DNA from 4 places in the Streptomyces odontotermitis genome. Region 4 is predicted to be linked to each of the others. Evidence: riboswitches for the same ligand, from Rfam matches in the RefSeq annotation. Region 4 holds a riboswitch; each other region holds the start of a gene.
The links. Region 4 has a riboswitch for cobalamin ahead of ACQB60_RS27495 (CbtB domain-containing protein). Riboswitches for the same ligand answer to the same signal wherever they lie in the genome.
Positions count from the first base shown of each region.

Region 1: another riboswitch for cobalamin. It lies ahead of metE (5-methyltetrahydropteroyltriglutamate--homocysteine S-methyltransferase); the one in region 4 lies ahead of ACQB60_RS27495 (CbtB domain-containing protein).
Region 2: another riboswitch for cobalamin. It lies ahead of ACQB60_RS24015 (ribonucleoside triphosphate reductase); the one in region 4 lies ahead of ACQB60_RS27495 (CbtB domain-containing protein).
Region 3: another riboswitch for cobalamin. It lies ahead of ACQB60_RS23985 (CoA-acylating methylmalonate-semialdehyde dehydrogenase); the one in region 4 lies ahead of ACQB60_RS27495 (CbtB domain-containing protein).

Region 1 covers NZ_JBNJLS010000008.1:189,353-194,291, reverse strand. The annotation lists gene ACQB60_RS23945 (bifunctional 2-methylcitrate synthase/citrate synthase) at 1-972, shown strand, start outside; gene metE (5-methyltetrahydropteroyltriglutamate--homocysteine S-methyltransferase) at 979-3,297, opposite strand; cobalamin riboswitch at 3,463-3,680, opposite strand; gene ACQB60_RS23935 (DNA-binding protein) at 3,683-4,222, opposite strand; gene ACQB60_RS23930 (inorganic diphosphatase) at 4,263-4,772, opposite strand; gene ACQB60_RS23925 (molybdopterin-dependent oxidoreductase) at 4,805-4,939, opposite strand, start outside.
Region 2 covers NZ_JBNJLS010000008.1:211,452-216,390, reverse strand. The annotation lists gene ACQB60_RS24040 (hypothetical protein) at 1-231, shown strand, start outside; gene ACQB60_RS24035 (sigma-70 family RNA polymerase sigma factor) at 472-1,065, shown strand; gene ACQB60_RS24030 (ArsR/SmtB family transcription factor) at 1,237-1,596, opposite strand; gene ACQB60_RS24025 (LCP family protein) at 1,731-3,236, opposite strand; gene tatA (Sec-independent protein translocase subunit TatA) at 3,329-3,556, shown strand; cobalamin riboswitch at 3,641-3,784, shown strand; gene ACQB60_RS24015 (ribonucleoside triphosphate reductase) at 3,834-4,939, shown strand, end outside.
Region 3 covers NZ_JBNJLS010000008.1:200,728-205,666, reverse strand. The annotation lists gene aceB (malate synthase A) at 1-166, shown strand, start outside; gene ACQB60_RS23990 (3-hydroxybutyryl-CoA dehydrogenase) at 163-1,062, shown strand; cobalamin riboswitch at 1,114-1,294, shown strand; gene ACQB60_RS23985 (CoA-acylating methylmalonate-semialdehyde dehydrogenase) at 1,525-3,048, shown strand; gene ACQB60_RS23980 (acyl-CoA dehydrogenase family protein) at 3,054-4,202, shown strand; gene ACQB60_RS23975 (enoyl-CoA hydratase/isomerase family protein) at 4,199-4,939, shown strand, end outside.
Region 4 covers NZ_JBNJLS010000011.1:41,479-46,417, reverse strand. The annotation lists gene ACQB60_RS27510 (class F sortase) at 1-519, shown strand, start outside; gene cpt (chloramphenicol phosphotransferase CPT) at 563-1,117, shown strand; gene ACQB60_RS27500 (CbtA family protein) at 1,167-1,967, opposite strand; gene ACQB60_RS27495 (CbtB domain-containing protein) at 1,989-2,207, opposite strand; cobalamin riboswitch at 2,242-2,369, opposite strand; gene ACQB60_RS27490 (ANTAR domain-containing protein) at 2,728-3,498, opposite strand; gene ACQB60_RS27485 (glycoside hydrolase family 6 protein) at 3,673-4,710, shown strand; gene glxA (radical copper oxidase GlxA) at 4,803-4,939, opposite strand, start outside.

The DNA.
Region 1 (4,939 bases), on a different contig from region 4:
CACGGCGAACTCCCCGACGCCGCGCAGCTGCACGCCTTCCGGGCCCGCGAGCGCGCCCTGCGCCCCCTGGACCGCACCACGTCGGAGCTGCTTGCCCGGCTGCCCGAGACCTGCCACCCGATGGACGTCCTGCGCACCGCCGTCAGCCTGTTCGGCGCCGAGGACCCCACGGAGGAAGACGGCAGCCCCGCCGCCCAGCGCGCCAAGTCCCTCGCCCTCCTCGCGAAGCTGCCGACCGTGGTCGCCGCCGACCAGCGCCGCCGCCGGGGGCTCGCCCCGATCCCGCCGCACCCCGAACTCGGCTACGCCGAGAACTTCTTCCACATGTGCTTCGGCGGCGTGCCCGCCCCCGAGGTGGTGCGCTGCTTCGAGATCTCCCTGACGCTGTACGCCGAACACAGCTTCAACGCCTCGACGTTCACCGCCCGGGTCGTCACCTCCACCCTCTCCGACCTGCACAGCGCGGTCACCGCCGCGATCGGCGCCCTCAAGGGCCCCCTGCACGGCGGCGCCAACGAAGCCGTGATGCGCATGCTGGACGAGATCGGCGACCCCGCGCGCGCCGAGGAGTGGCTGGACGAGGCCCTCGCCGCCCGCCGCAGGATCATGGGCTTCGGCCACCGCGTCTACAAGGACGGCGACTCCCGCGTCCCGGTCATGCAGGACGCCCTGGACCGCCTGGTCGCCCGCGCCGCCGACCCGGAGACCACCCGCCTCGCCACTCTGCACACGGCCCTGCGCGACGCCATGCTCGCCCGCAAGTCCCTCCACCCGAACCTGGACTACCCGGCGGGCCTCGCCTACCACCTGATGGGCTTCGACACCCCGGCCTTCACACCGATCTTCGTGATGAGCCGCATCACCGGCTGGACGGCCCACATCACCGAGCAGCTCGCCCACAACGCGCTGATCCGGCCCCTCGCCTCGTACGCGGGGCCGGACCAGCGGACGCTGCCTGTCAGGACGGGGTGATGCCGGTCAGGACGGGGTGATCTCCTCGCGGACCGTACGGGCGGCGGCCACCAGGCTCTCCAGGGACGCCCGGGTCTCGGGCCAGCCGCGGGTCTTCAGGCCGCAGTCCGGGTTGACCCAGAGCCGCTGCGGCGGAATGGCCTCAAGTCCCTTGCGGAGCAGGGCCGCCGCCTCCTCCGCGCTGGGGATGCGCGGCGAGTGGATGTCGTAGACCCCTGGCCCGGCCTCGCGCGGATAGCCGTGCGCCGCGAGCTCGCGCGCCACCTGCATGTGGGAGCGGGCGGCCTCCAGGCTGATCACGTCGGCGTCGAGGTCGTCGATGGCCTGGACGATGTCGCCGAACTCCGCGTAGCACATGTGCGTGTGGATCTGCGTGGCCGCGCGCACGCCGCTCGTGGTCAGCCGGAACGCCTCCGTCGCCCACGCCAGGTAGGCCGGGTGGTCGGCGGCGCGCAGCGGCAGGGTCTCGCGCAGGGCGGGCTCGTCGACCTGGATGACCGACGTCCCGGCCGCTTCGAGGTCCTCGACCTCGTCCCGCAGCGCGAGGGCCACCTGGCGCGCGGTGTCGCCGAGCGGCTGGTCGTCGCGGACGAAGGACCAGGCGAGCATCGTCACCGGGCCGGTCAGCATGCCCTTGACCGGCCGGTCGGTGAGCGAGTTCGCGTACGCCGTCCAGCGCACCGTCATCGGCTCGGGCCGGGAGATGTCGCCCGCCAGGACCGGCGGGCGCACATAGCGGGTGCCGTAGGACTGGACCCAGCCGTGCTGCGTGGCGAGATAGCCGGTGAGCTGCTCGGCGAAGTACTGGACCATGTCGTTGCGTTCGGGCTCGCCGTGCACCAGGACGTCGATGCCCGCCTTCTCCTGGAAGGCGAGGACGTCGCGGATCTCGGCCTCGATGCGCTCCTCGTACGCGGCCGTGTCGATCCGTCCGGCGCGCAGGTCGGCGCGGGCGGTGCGCAACGCGCCGGTCTGCGGGAACGAGCCGATCGTGGTGGTCGGAAGGAGTGGCAGGCCGAGCTGGGCGCGCTGGGCCTCGGCCCGCCGCTCGTACGGCGCCGAGCGGCGGCCGTCCGCGTCCGTGACGGCGGCGGCGCGGGCGCGCACCGCCGGGTCGTGGGTGATCGCCGAGCCTGCGCGCGAGGCCAGGTCGGCGCGGTTCGCGGCGAGTTCGGCGGCGATGGTGTGGATGCCGCGGGCCAGGCCGCGGGCGAGCGTGACGACCTCCGCCGACTTCTGCTTCGCGAAGGCCAGCCAGCGCAGGATCTGCGGTTCGATGTCCCGCTCGGCGGCCGCGTCGAGCGGCACGTGCAGCAGTGAGCAGGAAGCCGCCACGTCGACCCGGCCGGCCAGACCCAGCAGGGTGCCGAGCGTCGCGAGGGACTTCTCGAAGTCGTTGATCCAGATGTTGCGGCCGTCGACGACGCCCGCGACGAGCCGCTTGCCAGGAAGACCGCCGACGGCCGCGAGGTCGTCGAGGTTGGCGGCGGCGGCCCCGGTGAAGTCCAGGGCAAGGCCGTCCACCGGCGCCTTGGCCAGGACGGGCAGCGCGTCGCCGAGCCGGTCGAAGTACGAGGCGACCAGGAGCTTCGGCCGGTCCGTGAGCGCGCCGAGGTCCCGGTAGGCGCGCTCGGCGGCGCCCAGTTCGGCCGGGGTGCGGTCCTGGACGAGGGCGGGCTCGTCCAGCTGCACCCAGTCGGCACCCGCCGCGCGCAGGTCGGCGAGGACCTCCGCGTACACCGGCAGGAGCCGGTCGAGCAGGGTCAGCGGCACGAAGTCGGCGGCGACGCCCGGCGCGGGCTTGGCGAGCAGCAGGTAGGTGACCGGGCCGACGAGGACCGGCCGCCCGTTGTGGCCGAGTGCCAGGGCCTCCTTGAGCTCGGCGACCTGCTTCGTGGAGTCGGCGGTGAAGACCGTGTCCGGTCCCAACTCCGGGACCAGATAGTGGTAGTTGGTGTCGAACCACTTGGTCATCTCCAGCGGCGCCACGTCCTGGGTGCCGCGCGCCATCGCGAAGTATCCGTCGAGGCTGTCGGCGGCGACGGGCGTGCGGTGGCGGTCGGGGACGGCGCCGACCATGACGCTGGTGTCCAGGACGTGGTCGTAGTACGAGAAGTCGCCGGTCGGCACCTCGTGGAGGCCGGCGTCGGCGAGCTGCCGCCAGGTGGCGCTGCGCAGTTCGGCGGCGGTGGCGCGGAGGGCGTCGGCGTCGACGCGGCCCTTCCAGTAGCCCTCGATCGCCTTCTTCAGTTCCCGGTTCTGGCCCTGGCGGGGGTAGCCGTACACGGTGGCCCGTGCTGCCGCGGCTGCGGGCTTGGTGGTCACGGAGATCTCCTTCGCGAGATGAATCCCTGAGATCCCGGGGACGGGACGAGAGCGCGAAGGGCGACGGACCCGGCGGGGCGAGCGTGCACGGCACGGCACGGTTCGTCCGCCTGGTATGTACGCCGACCCGCCCTCGAGGTCACCGGGATGTCCGTGCACGAGTGGTTCGTGCGCGGGCAGTTGGCAGGTCTTCGGACTCGCGGGCGCGTCCTCACGTGGAGGACATCTACTGGCCGTCGCTTCCCAGCCCCTTCCCGGGGCCAGTGCGTGTGACGGCGGTCGTTCCCGCTCACCGCTGCGGGGCAGTCCCGGATTCCCACCGGGTTCCCTCTTGCGACGCTCCCGCCTGGCGGGCGGGGCGAACCAGCTGCACGGGCCACCCTACCTAACGGTCGCGATCTCCTTCCGCCGCTGCGGGGGAGACGTCCGCCGTCGCAGGAGCGGCGTCCGCTGTCGTACGGGAGACCAGCCGCTCATAGCGCTGCCGGGCGGCCTGCGGGGTGCCGAGACCGAGGCCGAAGGCGATCTCCGGCCAGGTCATGCCGCGGCCGCGCGCCATCTGCAGGAGCCCGGCCTCCAGTTCGTCCATCTCGCCGCGCGCCAGCGGTATCAGGGTCAGCGCGGCGGTGAGGTCCGCGCGGTCCACCTCGGCCTCCCCGTCGGTGAGTTGGGCCGCGCCGCTGAGCAGGAACGACACCAGCCTGATCGCCTCGTGCGGCGCGAGCACCGCGGGGTGGACCTGGCGCCCGCGCTGCGCCGCGTCGGCCGCGTGCCGCTCGGCGATGCGGAAGAGGGCCGCGGGGGCCCGTCGGGCCCGCGCCTGGTCGGGGTCCGGGGGAGTGAACGCGGCGTCGGACGAGGCGAGTTCGGTGGATCCAACTGATGCGGCGGATTCGGCGGGTTCAGGGGCAGAAGTGGGTGCCATGCGTCCAGGGTGGTGGGCCACACAAGAACGCGTCAACGGATTATTGTGAACGGTTTGTTTGCAGGCGGAGGCGGGCCGCCGCGATCTCCGCGTAGGTGTGGTCGCGGTCCTCCCAGTGCGAGCCCTCCACGGACTTGCCGGGCTCCAGGTCCTTGTAGACCTCGAAGAAGTGCGTGATCTCGCGGCGGTCGAACTCGGGGATGTCGCTGATGTCCTGCACGTTCTCGTGCCGGGGGTCGTGCGCGGGCACGCACAGGACCTTCTCGTCGGGCCCCTTCTCGTCGCTCATCACGAACATCCCGATGGCCCGGCAGCGGATGGTGCAGCCGGGGAACGTCCGCTCGCCGGCGAGCACGAGGGCGTCCAGCGGGTCCTCGTCCCGGCCGAGGGTGCCGTCGATGTAGCCGTAGTCGGCGGGGTAGCGGGTGGCGGTGAACAGCATCCGGTCCAGGCGGATGCGCCCGGAGGCGTGGTCCATCTCGTACTTGTTCCTGGACCCTTGGGGAATCTCGATGGTCACGTCGAACTCGGGTCGGTCGGCTCTCTCCATGACGCGACCATCCACCAGCCGGGCGCCCCCGTCTACCCGGCTGCGGGCAGGACCTCGCCGGGCACGGCGCAGGCCCCGACCCACACCTGGGTGATGGCGCTGATGTAGCGCGCCCCGCAGCGGTCGGACGGCACCACGAGCTGGCTGCCCGCCCGGTCCAGGTCCGC
Region 2 (4,939 bases), on a different contig from region 4:
CTCGTGAGCGGCCTCTGGCTCGCGTACGGAGAGCGCGCCGCTTTCCGTATCGCGCGGGCCTTCGCGGGCTGGCTGGTCGCGCCGCTGCGGGTGCCCCTGGTGCTGCCCGCGCCGCCGCACCGCCCGCGGATCCGGGTCCGCAGGACCCGTTCGCACCGTGCGGTGCCGGGCCTTCTCCTCGTCCACGCCATCACTTCTCGGGGTCCGCCCATGGGGACCGCTGTCATCTGAGACAGCCGGTTTCCCGAGGCCATGTGCGCGTCCAGCGCGCGGTGCCTCAGGCATCGGCCGTGCGCGTACTCATCCGGATCCGCACCGCACCGACCACGCGGCTCCGTACGCCCGGCCGTCCCCCACCACTTCACGCCACCGGATCCGCTGACGCGTGCGCAGAACGCGCCAGGCAGAACGCGCCAGGCAGTACGCGAGAGGCCACCCGTCCTCGGTCCGGATTCCCGAGAAGGACACCAGGTGATCACTCCTGCCCTGTCGCCCTCGCGCGACGAGTCGATAACGGCGTGGGCACTCGCCGCCCGCGGCGGTGACCCCGACGCGATCGAGCACTTCGTCCGCGCCCTCCACCTCGACGTGCGCCGCTACGTCACCTATCTGGGCGCGGACCCCCAGGCCGCCGACGACCTCACCCAGGACACGTTCCTGCGGGCCCTCGGCAGCCTGCACCGGTTCGAGGGGCGGTCCTCCGCCCGTACGTGGCTGCTGTCCATCGCCCGGCGCGCGGTCGTCGACAGCATCCGGCGCACCGCGGCCCGGCCCCGGATCTCGGACACCGACGACTGGCAGCTGCTCGCCGAGCACACCCAGTCGCGCGGGCTGCCCGGTTTCGACGACGGGATCGCGCTCACCGAGCTCCTCGACGGCCTGCCCGACGAGCGGCGCGAGGCGTTCGTCCTCACCCAGCTCCTCGGCATCAGCTACGCGGAGGCCGCGCTGATCAGCGGCTGCCCCGTGGGCACGGTGCGGTCGCGCGTGTCCCGGGCCCGGCTCTCGCTGATCGAGTCGCTGGAGGCCGCCGAGCGCCCCGCACTCGTGGGCGCCGCGGCCTGAACCGCGGACCGTGCGACGGGCCCGGACCCCACCGAGGGTCCGGGCCCGTCGGCCTCACGGAGTCGGTCTCACGGCGTCCGGCTCACGGCGTGGGACTCCGCGTCCGTCACGGGGAGGTGCCGCCCGCGCCGACGGCACCCACCCAGGCGCTCGCGTCACCGTCGGCGAGCGTCACCGATTGTCCGTTCGCTTGGCTTCCTCGTTCGCTGATTTCTCGGTGAGGGTCGAGGCGGACCGGTGGACGACCTCGGGCGTCAACTCGTAGAGGAAGGGCGCCACTTCGAAGTACTTCATGGTCTTACCGTCCGCCGCCACCTCGGGCGTGCCGACGACGAGACCGGCGCCCTCGAGCAGCTTCAGGTGCATGTGCAGCAGCGGGCGGCCCATGCCGATCTCACGGGCCAGCGCGCTCACGTAATTGCGCTTCTCGTGGAGCGCCGCGACGATCCGCATGCGATGCGGATTGCCCAGCGCCGAGAGCACCTTGAGCAGTTGGTCGCCCGTCGGCTCCCGATCGCTTTCCCCGGCCATCGCGGCCTCTCTCTCGTGCCTGTCAAGAAACGCTGACATGTACCTCGGGGCCTGTCAAAGTCTCCTGACGCAGCTCACGGGCGGATCAGGGACATCTCAGGGTCGGCCGTACGAGAGGTCAGTCGTACGAAGGGTCAGCCGTACGAGAGGTCGGAGCAGGCGTCGGCGTCGCCGGAGCGGGCGTCGGCGGCGACCTTGGAGGGGACGGGCGAGGGGGTGGCGGAGGGCTTGTCTGACGCGGTGGCTGACGGGTCGGCGGCGTAGGCGCGGCCGAGCGTGATCCGGATGCCCGGGGCGTCGGCCGGGGCCGCCTTGAGCTCGGCGTCCGCGAAGAGCCGGGCTACGGACTCGGCCTTCTTCCTCTGGCCGGGCCCGTACTCGATCAGGGTGGTGGTGTGGTCCTGGCGGTCGGCCGTCGCGGTGCCGGTGACGGTGAAGCCGTGCTCGGTGAGCGTCCCGGCGGCGCGGGCGGCGAGGCCCGTGACGGTGGTGCCGTTGCGGACGGCGACCTCGATGCCGGCGCCCCGGACGGGGCCGCTGTCCTTGGGTGCGGGCCGGTCGTCGTCGCGCCCGCCGCCGCCCGCGTCCTTCCCGTCGAGCGTGCGGTCGTCCTTGAGCGAGGCCCACAGCGCGTCGGCGTCCGGCTGGACGACGGCGACGCGCGAGCCCTCGTACCGCCAGGGGAGGGTGACGAACGTGGTGTTGCCCAGGTCGATGTCCCGCAGCGACATCGCGAAGGAGATGAGCTTGTCGGCGGAGCCCAGGCCGGGATCGACGGTCAGCGACTTGGTCGCGGCGTCCGCCAGCGGCAGCAGCTTGGTCGGGGTGAGGCCGTCGCTCTTCACCTTCTTCAACAGGCTTGCCACGAAGGCTTGTTGGCGCTTGATGCGGCCGATGTCGGAGCCGTCGCCGATGCCGTGCCGGATGCGGACGTAGTCCAGCGCCTCGGTGCCCGACACCTCCTGCGGGCCCTTGCGGAACAGGCGGTCGCCCCGGCTGCCCCGGTTGGGGTTGAGGTCTCCCTCGTACACGTCCTTCGGCAGGCAGACCTCGACCCCGCCCACCACGTCCGTCAGCGAGGCGAAGCCCTTGAAGTCCACGACGACGGTGTGGTCGACGCGCAGCCCGGTGAGCTTCTCGACGGTGTTCTGGGTGCACGCCGGGTTGCCCTTGGCGGTCTGCCCGACCGAGTACGCCGCATTGAACATCGTGTCCGGCTGCGTCTTCGTCCAGGAGCCGTCCGGCAGCCGGCAGGGCGGGATGTCCACGAGGGTGTCGCGCGGGATGGACACGGCGACGGCGTGCTTGCGGTCCGCGTACACGTGCAGCAGGAACGCGGTGTCCGAGCGGCCTATGTCGCCCTTGTCGCCGCCGCCGAGCGCACTGTTCCCGCCGGTGCGCGCGTCCGAGCCGATGACCAGGACGTTCTGTCCCTTCGACGAGTCCGCGCCCGGCCGCTCGTCGGAGATGCCGTCCGAACCGAAGGTGTTGATGTTGCCGTTGAGCCGCAGATACACCCAGCCCGCACCGGCCGTCGCGAGGACGCCGAACGACACGACGGTCAGGAGCGCGCGCCGCCCCCGGCCCCGCTTGCGCTTGTGACTGGCTGCCAAGGGTGCTCCTCCTCCATGGTTGTACAGTTGCGCAATGTAGCAACCTTTCCTGAGGGGGCATCCGGGCGGTCCGCCGGGGGTGCGCCTCTCGGGCCGATGTGAGAAGGGGTGGGGCGGCCATGCTCCGCAATGCACTGGAACCCTGGCACCTGGTGGTCGTGGCGCTCGTCGTCGTCGTGCTCTTCGGCTCGAAGAAGCTCCCGGACAGCGCGCGGGCGGTGGGCAAGTCGCTGCGCATCCTCAAGAGCGAGACGCGGGCGATGAAGGAGGACGGGGGCGCGGGCGCCGGGGGAGCCGCGGGCGCCACGGAAACCGCGGGGGCGGCGGGAGTTGAGCGGAAGGCGTAGGGCGCGCTCGCGGGACCAAAGACCCGCCACCAGGGCCCAACGTCACCCAATATCTAGCGTCGGCGTGTCGCCCATAACCCCACATGTAGTGTTTCGGCAGTCGGTTCGGCGGGCGCTCAACTGCCCGCCGAGGCAACAGGGAACCCGGTGCGAGTCCGGGGCTGCCCCGCAACGGTGAGTGCCGCACGACGGCCCGAGTCCGATACCTGCCGGCCGCCTCCCGCGCATCTCCGCGCGGCGAGGACCTTTCTCCGTACTGCCTCGTGGGAGGGCCGACGTGACTCAGATCGACGCCGTGGCTTCGGTGACCGAATATGTGGACCGCAGCGACTGGCGGGTCAACGCCAACGCGAATCAGGGGTACTCGCTGGGCGGGCTCATCCTCAACACCGCCGGGAAGGTCGTCGCCAACTACTGGCTGGACCAGGTGTATCCGGCGGCGGTCGCCGACGCCCACCGGGACGGCGACCTGCACCTCCACGACCTCGACATGCTCGCCGGGTACTGCGCGGGCTGGTCGCTGCGCACCCTGCTCACCGAGGGGTTCAACGGAGTGCCCGGGCAGATCGACTCGGCGCCGCCCCGGCACTTCTCCTCGGCGGTCGGCCAGATCGTCAACTTCCTCGGCACCCTGCAGAACGAGTGGGCGGGCGCGCAGGCGTTCAGCTCCTTCGACACGTACATGGCGCCCTTCGTGAGGAAGGACGCGATGACGTACGCGGAGGTCCACCAGTGCATGCAGGAGCTGGTGCACAACCTGAACGTCCCCTCGCGCTGGGGTACCCAGACCCCCTTCACCAACCTCACCTTCGACTGGACGTGCCCGGACGACCTGCGCGCGCAGGTGCCCGTCATCGGCGGCGAGGAGGCGGACTTCACCTACGGCGAGCTCCAGGCCGAGATGGACCTCGTCAACCGCGCCTACATCGAGGTGATGACCGAAGGGGACGCCGGCGGGCGGGTGTTCACCTTCCCCATCCCCACCTACAACATCACCGCGGACTTCCCCTGGGAGAGCGAGAACGCCGAGCGGCTCTTCGCGATGACCGCGAAGTACGGGCTCCCCTACTTCCAGAACTTCATCAACTCCGACCTCGCGCCGCACCAGATCCGCTCCATGTGCTGCCGCCTCCAGCTGGACCTGACCGAGCTGCTCAAGCGCGGCAACGGCCTCTTCGGCAGCGCCGAGCAGACCGGCTCCCTCGGCGTGGTCACCCTCAACTGCGCCCGCCTCGGCCATCTGCACGCGGGCGACGAGGACGCCCTCCTCGCGGCCCTCGACCGGCTCCTCGGCCTCGCCCGCGACAGCCTGGAGGTCAAGCGGGTCACCGTCCAGGATCTGATCGACGGCGGCCTGTTCCCGTACACGAAGCGCTACTTGGG
Region 3 (4,939 bases), on a different contig from region 4:
CGTCGACGAGGAGGCGGCCGCCCTCGGCGCCGAGCATCCCTGGGCCCGGGTCGACGAGGTCCGCTCCCTCTTCGAACGCACCGCCCTGGGGCGGGAGTTGCCCGCCTTCTTCACCACCGACGCCTACGCCCGCCACCTCGCCGCGCGAACGGAGATCCCCGCATGAGCACCTCGGGAACGAACGCGGGCATCACCGGAGTCGGCATCACCAGAGTCGGCGTCGTCGGCGGCGGCCAGATGGGCGCGGGCATCGCGGAGGTCTGCGCCCGCGCCGGGCTCGACACCCTGGTCTGCGAGGCCGACGCGATCGCCGCCCACGCCGCCCGTGACCGCGTCACCGCCTCCCTCGAACGCGCCGTCCGGCGCGGCAAGTCGGACCGGGCGGCCGCCGAGGACGCCCTCGCCCGCACGGCCTTCACCGGCAGCCTCGACGACCTGGCCGACCGCCAGCTCGTCATCGAGGCGGTCGTGGAGAACACCGACGCCAAGACGGAGGTCTTCACCGCACTCGACAAGATCGTCGAGGACCCGGAGGCGATCCTCGCGACCAACACCTCCTCGATCCCCGTGATGCGCCTCGGCATGGCCACCGGGCGCGCCGACCACGTGGTCGGCCTGCACTTCTTCAACCCCGTGCCGGTGCTGCCGCTGGTCGAGGTCGTGAGCTCGCTGCACACCGCGCCCCAAGTCCTCGACAGGGTGCAGGAGTTCGTCACGCGCACGCTGGGCAAGACGGCCGTCCGCTCCCGGGACCGTGCGGGCTTCGTCGTCAACGCGCTCCTGATCCCGTACGTGCTGTCCGCGATCCGGATGGCCGAGTCGGGCTTCGCCACCGCCACCGACGTGGACGCCGGGATGGAGCTGGGCTGCGCGCACCCCATGGGACCGCTCAGACTGGCCGACCTCATCGGCCTCGACACCGTCGCGTCCATCGCGGAGTCCCTGTACGAGGAGTTCAAGGAACCCCTGTACGCCCCGCCGCCGCTGCTCCAGCGGATGGTGGAGGCGGGGCTGCTCGGGCGGAAGAGCGGGCGGGGGTTCCACGCCTACGAAGGGGCCTAGGGGCAGGGGCCGGGGAGAGAGCCTAGATTTACTAGGACGTCCAACTATATAGTCGCGACCAAGGCCCGCGGTGCAGGGAAGCCGGTGTGAATCCGGCACGGTCCCGCCACTGTGACCGGGGAGTGTGCCGTCGAGCGGTACGCCACCGACTCGCCCTGAAGGGGGAGTTGGGAAGGCGGGCGGCGCGCGCAGATCCGGGAGTCAGGATACCGGCCGCGGGATGTTCCGTGTTGTCCACGAGGATGGAGCTGACACGCATGGCACCGGTGTGCACACGCGTCCCCGGCAAAGCCGCGGCCCGACGGCCGCGGCCCCCGCACGGCGAGCGCCGATCGGCCGTCGCAACCCCCTGACGGCCCACCGACCTTCGCGGTCTCGCGCAGCCCCGCTCCCGCACGCCACCGCGTGCGCACGGCGCGGCGGCGCGCCATCCCGGATCACCTGACGAGAGCAGGCACACCCATGGTCCGCGACCAAGCCCCCGCCCCCGTACGCGAGTTGACCCACTTCATCGGAGGCAGGCACACCCCGGGAACCTCCGGCTCCCACGGCGACGTGTACGACCCCAACACCGGCCGGATCCAGGCCCGCGTGCCCCTCGCGAGCCGCGCCGAGACCGAGGCGGCGATCGCCGACGCCGCCCGCGCGCAGCCCGGCTGGGGCCAGTGGAACCCGCAGCGCCGCGCCCGCGTGCTGCTGCGGTTCCTCCAGCTCGTCGAGGACGAGAAGGACGCCCTGGCCCGGCTCCTGTCCGCCGAGCACGGCAAGACGATCGCCGACGCCCACGGCGACATCCAACGCGGCCTGGAGGTCGTGGAGTTCGCGGCCGGCATCCCGCATCTGCTCAAGGGCGAGTTCACCGACAACGCGGGCACCGGCATCGACGTCCACTCGCTGCGCGCGCCCCTCGGCGTCGTCGCGGGCATCACCCCCTTCAACTTCCCCGCGATGATCCCGCTGTGGAAGGCCGCCCCCGCCCTCGCCTGCGGCAACGCCTTCATCCTCAAGCCCTCCGAGCGGGACCCGTCGGTGCCGCTGCGGATCGCCGAGCTGTTCCTGGAGGCGGGCCTGCCGCCCGGTGTCCTCAACGTCCTGCACGGCGACCGGGAAGCTGTCGACACCCTCCTGGAGGACCCGCGCGTCGCCGCCCTCGGCTTCGTCGGCTCCACCCCCGTCGCCGCGCACGTCTACGCCACCGCCGCCGCCCACGGCAAGCGCGCCCAGTGCTTCGGCGGCGCCAAGAACCACATGATCGTGATGCCGGACGCCGACCTCGACCAGGCCGTGGACGCGCTGATCGGCGCGGGCTACGGCTCCGCGGGCGAACGCTGCATGGCGATCTCCGTCGCCGTCCCCGTCGGGGAGGAGACCGCCGACGCCCTCGTGGCCCGCCTCAAGGAGCGCATCGCCGCGCTGCGCATCGGCCGCAGCGACGACCCCGAGGCCGACTTCGGCCCGCTGGTCGGCCGGGACGCCGTCGACCGGGTCCGCTCCTACGTCGGCCTCGGCGTCGAGGAGGGCGCCGAACTCGTCGTCGACGGACGCGACTTCACCCTGCCCGGACACGAGGACGGCTTCTTCGCCGGAGCCTCCCTCTTCGACCGGGTCACTCCGGACATGCGGATCTACCGCGAGGAGATCTTCGGGCCCGTCCTGTGCGTCGTGCGCGCCGCCGACTACGAGGAGGCCCTCCGGCTGCCCAGCGAACACCTCTACGGCAACGGCGTGGCCCTCTTCACGCGCAACGGCGACACCGCCCGCGACTTCACCCGGCGCGTGGACACCGGCATGGTCGGCGTCAACGTGCCCATCCCGGTGCCCGTCGCCTACCACACCTTCGGCGGCTGGAAGCGCTCCGGCTTCGGCGACCTGAACCAGCACGGACCGGACGCCGTGCGCTTCTACACCCGCACCAAGACGGTGACGTCCCGCTGGCCCTCAGGACTGCGCGAGGGCGCCAGCTTCACCCTCCCGACGATGGGCTGACGCCGATGACCTCCACCCTCCTGACCGAGGACCAGCAGGCCCTCGTCGAGACCACCCTGGACTTCACCCAGGACCACATCGCCCCGCACGCCCTCGACTGGGACCGCGACAAGCACTTCCCCGTCGACGTGCTGCGCAAGGCCGCCGGGCTCGGCCTCGGCGGCGTCTACGTCCGCGAGGAGTCCGGCGGCAGCGGCCTCACCCGCTCCGACGGCGTGCTCGTCTTCGAGACCCTCGCCTCCGGCTGCCCGTCCCTCGCGGGCTACCTGTCCATCCACAACATGGTCGCCTGGATGATCGACCACTACGGCGACCCGGGCCAGCGGGAACGGTGGCTGCCCCGGCTGTGCGCCATGGAGGACCTCGCCGGCTACTGCCTGACCGAGCCCGGCGCGGGCTCCGACGCGGCGGCCCTCACCACCCGGGCCGTCCGCGACGGCGACGACTGGCTGCTCACCGGCGTCAAACAGTTCATCTCCGGCGCGGGCGCCGCCCAGCTGTACGTGGTGATGGCCCGCACCGGCGGCGCGGGACCCGACGGCGTCTCCGCCTTCGTCGTCGACAAGGACGACCCCGGCGTCTCCTTCGGCGCGAACGAACGCAAGATGGGCTGGAACGCCCAGCCCACCCGCCAAGTCGTCCTGGACGACGTCCGGGTGGCCGGAGACCGGCTCCTCGGCAGCGAGGGCCAGGGCTTCCGCATCGCCATGAACGGCCTGAACGGCGGCCGCCTCGGCATCGCCGCCTGCTCGCTGGGCGGCGCCCGCAGCGCCCTGGACCGCAGCCTCGCCCACCTCGCCGACCGCGAGGCGTTCGGCCGCCGCCTCCTGGACGCCGGGGCGCTGCGCTTCCGCCTCGCCGACATGGCCACCGAACTGGCCGCCGCCCGCGCCCTCGTACGCCAGGCCGCACAGGCCCTGGACGAGGGCGACCCGCAGGCGCCGTACCTGTGCGCGATGGCGAAGCGGTTCGCCACCGACACCGGCTACACGGTCGCCGACCGGGCGCTCCAACTGCACGGCGGCTACGGCTACTTGAGCGAGTACGGCATCGAGAAGCTCGTCCGGGACCTGCGGGTCCACCAGATCCTGGAAGGGACCAACGAGATCATGCGTGTCATCGTGGCCCGCGGCCTGACGGAGGCGATCGCATGAGCGCCGACGACGCGCGGACGACGGCCGACGACGTCCGTACGACCACCGACGTGGCGCAGTCCGTCCTGCTGCACACCACAGGGCGGGCCGCCCGCCTCACACTCAACCGCCCCCGCGCCCTCAACGCCCTCACCCACCCCATGGTCCGCCGCATTGACGCGGCGCTCACCGCGTGGGAGCACGACCCGTCCGTCGAGACCGTCGTCCTCACCGGCGCGGGGGAGCGCGGCCTGTGCGCGGGCGGCGACATCCGCGCCATCCACGACGACGCCCGCGCGGGCGACGGCAGCGCCACCGCGGCGTTCTGGCGCGACGAGTACCGCCTCAACGCGCACATCGCCCGCTACCCCAAGCCGTACGTCGCCGTCATGGACGGCATCGTCATGGGCGGCGGCGTCGGAGTCTCCGCGCACGGCAGCGTCCGCGTCGTCACCGAACGCTCCCGGATCGCGATGCCCGAGACCGGCATCGGCTTCGTCCCCGACGTCGGCGGCACCTACCTGCTCGCCCTCGCCCCGGGCGAACTGGGCACCCACCTCGCGCTGACGGGCACGCCCGTCGGCGCGGGCGACGCCCTGCTGTGCGGACTCGCCGACCACTACGTGCCGTCCGCCGCGCTGCCGGTACTCGTCGACGACCTCGCCGCGCTCCCCGTAAGGGAGGTCCTCGCCCGCCATGTGCAGGCGCCGCCCTCAGGGGTGCTGTCCGCGCAGCGCGACTGGATCGACTCCTGCTAC
Region 4 (4,939 bases):
GCGGTCGGGCGGCCCTTCGGCGTCGAACTCCCGCCCGCGCACGAGGCGTTGGACCCCGCCCGTCCGCAGCGCGTCGACATCCCCGCGCTCGACGTGCGCGCCGCGGTGACGGCGCGCGGGCTCGACGCGGAGGGCGCGATCGACCCGCCGCCGTTCGCGCAGGCGGACTCGGTCGGCTGGTACGGCGGCGGCACCCGGCCCGGCGCGGCGGGCGCCGCCCTGCTCGTGGGCCACGTCGACACCGAGACGCGGCCCGCCGTCTTCTACCACCTCAGCGCGCTCAAACCCGGCGAGCGGATCGGGGTGGCCCGGGACGACGGCACGGTCGCCGAGTTCACCGTCGACGACGTACGGGTGCACCGGCGCGACGGCTTCGACGCGAAGGCGGCGTACGGCCCGCACGAGGACGGCCGCGCGGAGCTGCGCCTGATCACCTGCGGCGGGACCTTCGACCACGCGCAGCGCCGGTACACGGCGAACGTGGTGGTGTCCGCGTACCTGACGGGCGTCCGCCGCTGAAATGGAGTGGGTGGCGCGGGTGACCGTGCCTACAGTGGCGTCCGTGACGGGACAAGTGATCGTGCTCAACGGCGGTTCCAGCGCGGGGAAGTCGGGCATCGCGCGCTGTCTGCAGGCCGTGCTCGCGGAGCCCTGGCTGACCTTCGGCTGCGACACCTTCGTGGACGCCCTGCCCGCGTCGATGAAGGCGTCGGACGCGGGCCTCGACATCGCGGCGGACGGCGCGGTGAGCGTGGGGGCGGAGTTCCGCGCGCTTGAGGCCGCGTGGATCGAGGGGATCGCCGCGATGGCACGGGCCGGGGCGCGGGTGATCGTCGACGAGGTCTTCCTCGGGGGCGCCGCCTCGCAGGCCCGCTGGGATAAGGCGCTCGTGGACGTGCCCGTGCTGTGGGTGGGCGTGCGCTGCGCCCCCGAGGTGGCGGCCGCGCGCGAGCTGGCGCGGGGCGACCGGGCCGCCGGAATGGCCGCGGGGCAGGCCGAGTCGGTGCACCAGGGCGTGCGCTACGACATGGAGGTCGACACCGCGGGCCGGGAGTCGCTGGAGTGCGCGCAGGCCATCGCGGAGCGTCTCGCGGGGCGCCTCACGGAGCGTGGGTGACGGTGACGGCGGCCCCGGTCCCGCCGCGGGGCCGCCCTCGACCGGGACGTCAGGCCGTGGGCTCCACGGAGACCGTGTTCGGGGACGTGCGGGCGTAACCGCCCTCCGCCGAGGCCGACTTGGCGGCCGCGCGCAGGCCGAGTCCGCCGAAGACCGCCGCGAACACCGCCCACAGCAGCACGTGCGAGGCGAGCGACAGCATCCGGAAGTCCCACAGCAGCGTCGCGTCCACCGGAACGGGGTCCGGGTTGTCGGGCAGCGCGAAGAGCAGCGCGAGCACGGCGACCGTCGTGAGGGCCACGGCGATCTGGCGCACCGGAAGGGACTTGGCGGCCAGGCGCACGTACACCTGCCAGGCCAGGAACATGCCGAGCACGCCGATCGCGACCGATGCCAGCCACATCGCCTGCCGGTCGCCGACCGTGCCGGAGTCGCCGACGCCCGGCGGGTTAGCCGGGTAGCGCAGGCCCGGCAGGAGCGAGACCGCGACGAACGCGGCCGTCGCGAAGGTCAGGGCGCGCGGCCAGGGGGACGTCTGCGGAGCGCGCCGGTGCACCAGGGCGTACGCCACCGCGAACAGCACGCCGATCGCGAGACCGGCGACGACAGCGGCGACGACCAGGCCGAGGTGCTGGGTCGAGCGGGTGAAGAGCTCCTCGTGGTGCTGCATGGACTGGCCGGCGCCGTGCGCGTGCTCCTCGGCGGCCGTGCGCTTCTCCTCGGCGCGGATCGCGCGGTCCATCAGGGGCTCGGCGAGGAGGAGGGAGAAGAGACCGGCCGCGAGGCCCGCCGCCCCTCCCGCCGCCAACCCGCGCCCGAGCAGGGGGAGTACAGGTGTCGGGGAGGACATGGTGCTGAGATCGCCCGCCCGTCAGTGGCAGGGGGCACCGAAGAGGTGCCTGCCGTCGTGCGCGAACTCGTGCAGGTAGCTGCCGGTCGCCGAGATCAGCGAGCCGTTGTCGATGAACACCGCGTACAGCGCGATCAGCGCGAGGATCGCCGCGCCGGAGGCGATGAGCCAGTCGCGCGTCTGGGTCGCGGCGGCCTGGGCCGCCGTGGTGTCGGTGGTCGGTGCAGTGTGCAGAGACATACCGGGTGGGCCTCCTTCTGGGGTTTCCACGCCCCATGGCAGGAGGACGACGGCTCAGTTCCTGACTTCCGCGCACGTCTGGGGAGCACGCACGGGGTCACAGTGGCGGGACCGCCCCGGAATCGCACCGGGTTCCTGTCAACCGTCGCCTCGATGTATGGACTTGTCGTCCCGGAGAGTCCCAGTCCGGCATGGACACTGTCAACCACGTCCGCGCCTCTGCGCCCCCTGCGACCTGCGCAAGCCCGCTTGCGACGGTGGACCGTCGCCCGGTCGACGGACCGCTCCCCCCGGAACCGTCGACCGGGCTGGTCCTCCACCGCGCGCGCACGAGTCGCGGGAGTAACCCGGCGCCGGCGCGGGAGCTGTGGTGCCGACCCGCTTGCGGGGTGGGCAGGTTCAGCCTGATCCGGCCGGGGGCTTGGGCCGTCAGAACCGACTCTAGAGCGAATATGCCTCCCGGCCTAGGGGGCGTTTGACGCCAAGTCGTGGCCGGATCGCCCTGCGTGATCGCCACAGTTCAGAGGGGTTCGGTTTCATCAGGTCCGGACCTGCCGGGGCGCAGCGCCGCGTCGTTGAGCTTTCCCTCGATCAGCTCGCCCGCGACGCGGTCGATGGCCAGGCGTTCCCTGCGTGCGTAGCCGCGCAGGGCCGCGAAGGCGGGCTCCATTCCGGTGCGCCAGCGCTCGGCGAGTATGCCTTTGGCCTGTTCGACGCGAATGCGACTGGTCAGCGCCGTCTCCAACTGCCTGCTGAGCGTGCGGTAGCCGGCGTACGCCTCGTGGTTGTGCAGCCCGAGGGCGGCCGCGCTCGCCAGGATCTCGGCGCACCGCACCTCACCGTTGGGAGTGGCCTGCCTGGCGAGGAAGACATTGAGCACGCCGAACACGGACTCGCCGCGGCGCATCGGCACCGCGTACGTCATCGTGACGCCGTGCTCCAGGGCCTGTGCGGTGAACTCGGGCCAGCGGATCGCCGTCACCCTCTCGGTGAGCCGCACGGGCGCCACCGTCGTGCCGGTGCTGTAGCTCTCCACGCACGGCCCGTCGCTCCTCTGGGACCTCAACAGGGCTATCGCGACCTCTTGTTGGTGGCTGCTGGGGGCGAGCGCGATGGTGCGGCTCTCGCCCGTGCGGTGGGTGAACATCACTCCGGCGGTGTGCGCGCCGAACAGCTCCACACAGTGGTCGGCCATGCCCCGCAGATAGTGCTCGGCCCGGAAGTCGTCCCGCAGTGTGTCCGCGCTCTCCACCACGACTTCCGCCAGCCGGAGTTCCGTGCTGCGGTCCACATCAGCCTCCCCTCCCTGGCTGCCCCGCTGCCTTCGCCTACCCCGCGGGGGCGCGCGTTAACGGCCGCTGTAACAGCTCGCCCACAGCTCTCCGCCCGGGGCAGGTGGGCCCTCGTGAGGGGGGAAGCCGTATGTCAGGATTGGGAAACGGACAGTGCACCCAAGGGGGAGTGGATGTACCGCAAAGGCACAGGTCGCGGGAGTGGACACACGAGGGGGGTGAAGGCGGGGGTGGCGCTCGTGGGAGCCGCGGCGCTGCTGCTGTCCGGGTGTTCCTCGGACGACGGCAAGGACAACGACTCGTCCAGCGGCCCCGTGAAACAGCAGCCGAAGGGCAGCGACCCGTACTGGGTCAATCCCGACGGGAACGCGGCGAAGCAGGTCACCGCGTACGAAAAGGACGGCAAGGGCGACGACGCCGAGCTGATCCGGAAGATCGCCGAGCAGCCGGTCGGCGAGTGGATCGGCCCGGAGAACCCGGAGCAGGAGGCGCGCGGCTACACCGAGGCCGCCGAGAAGGCAGACCGGGACGCGCTCCTGGTTCTCTACAACATCCCGCACCGCGACTGCGGCCAGTTCTCCAAGGGCGGCGCGGCGGACGGCAATGCGTACCGGGCGTGGATCGACGGCGTCGCCAAGGGCATCGGCGACCGGCCCGCCACGGTCATCCTGGAGCCGGACGCGGTCCTGCACATGGTCGACAAGTGCACCCCGGACAACCTCCACGAGGAGCGCTACGACCTCCTCAAGGGCGCCATCGGCAAGCTCAAGTCCCTGAAGAACACGAAGGTGTACCTGGACGCGGGCAACGCGGGCTGGGGCAAGGGGCCCGACTCGATCTGGGAGCCCCTGAAGTGGTCGGGCGTCGAGCAGGCAGACGGCTTCTCGGTGAACGTCTCCAACTTCCAGACCACGCAGGCCAGCATCGCCTTCGGCAAGCAGCTGTCCGGCAAGGTCGGCGGCAAGCACTTCGTCATCGACACCAGCCGCAACGGCAACGGCCCGTACGACGCCAAGGCCAAGGACCCCTGGTGCAACCCGCCGGGCCGTGCGCTCGGTGAGGCGCCCACGACCAAGACGGCCGACCCGCTCGTCGACGCCTACCTCTGGGTCAAGCGGCCCGGTGAGTCGGACGGGACGTGCAAGGGCGGCCCGAAGGCGGGGGAGTGGTGGCCGGAGTACGCGCTCGGGCTCGCCAAGTCCGCGAAGTAGCTTCCTTGAAGTAGCTTCCTTCCGTACGCCGATGGGGCGCCCTCCTGAGTGGAGGGCGCCCCATCGGCGTATGCGGGTGAACTCCCGTGGAATCAGGGGACCTTGACCCACTGGGCCTTGCTCGGTGTGCCCTGGTCGTCCGTCACGAACAGCATGTACCAGCCCGACTCGACCAGGCTGCGGTTCTTCGGGACCGTCACCGTGACCTTGTCGCCCGACTTCTTCATGT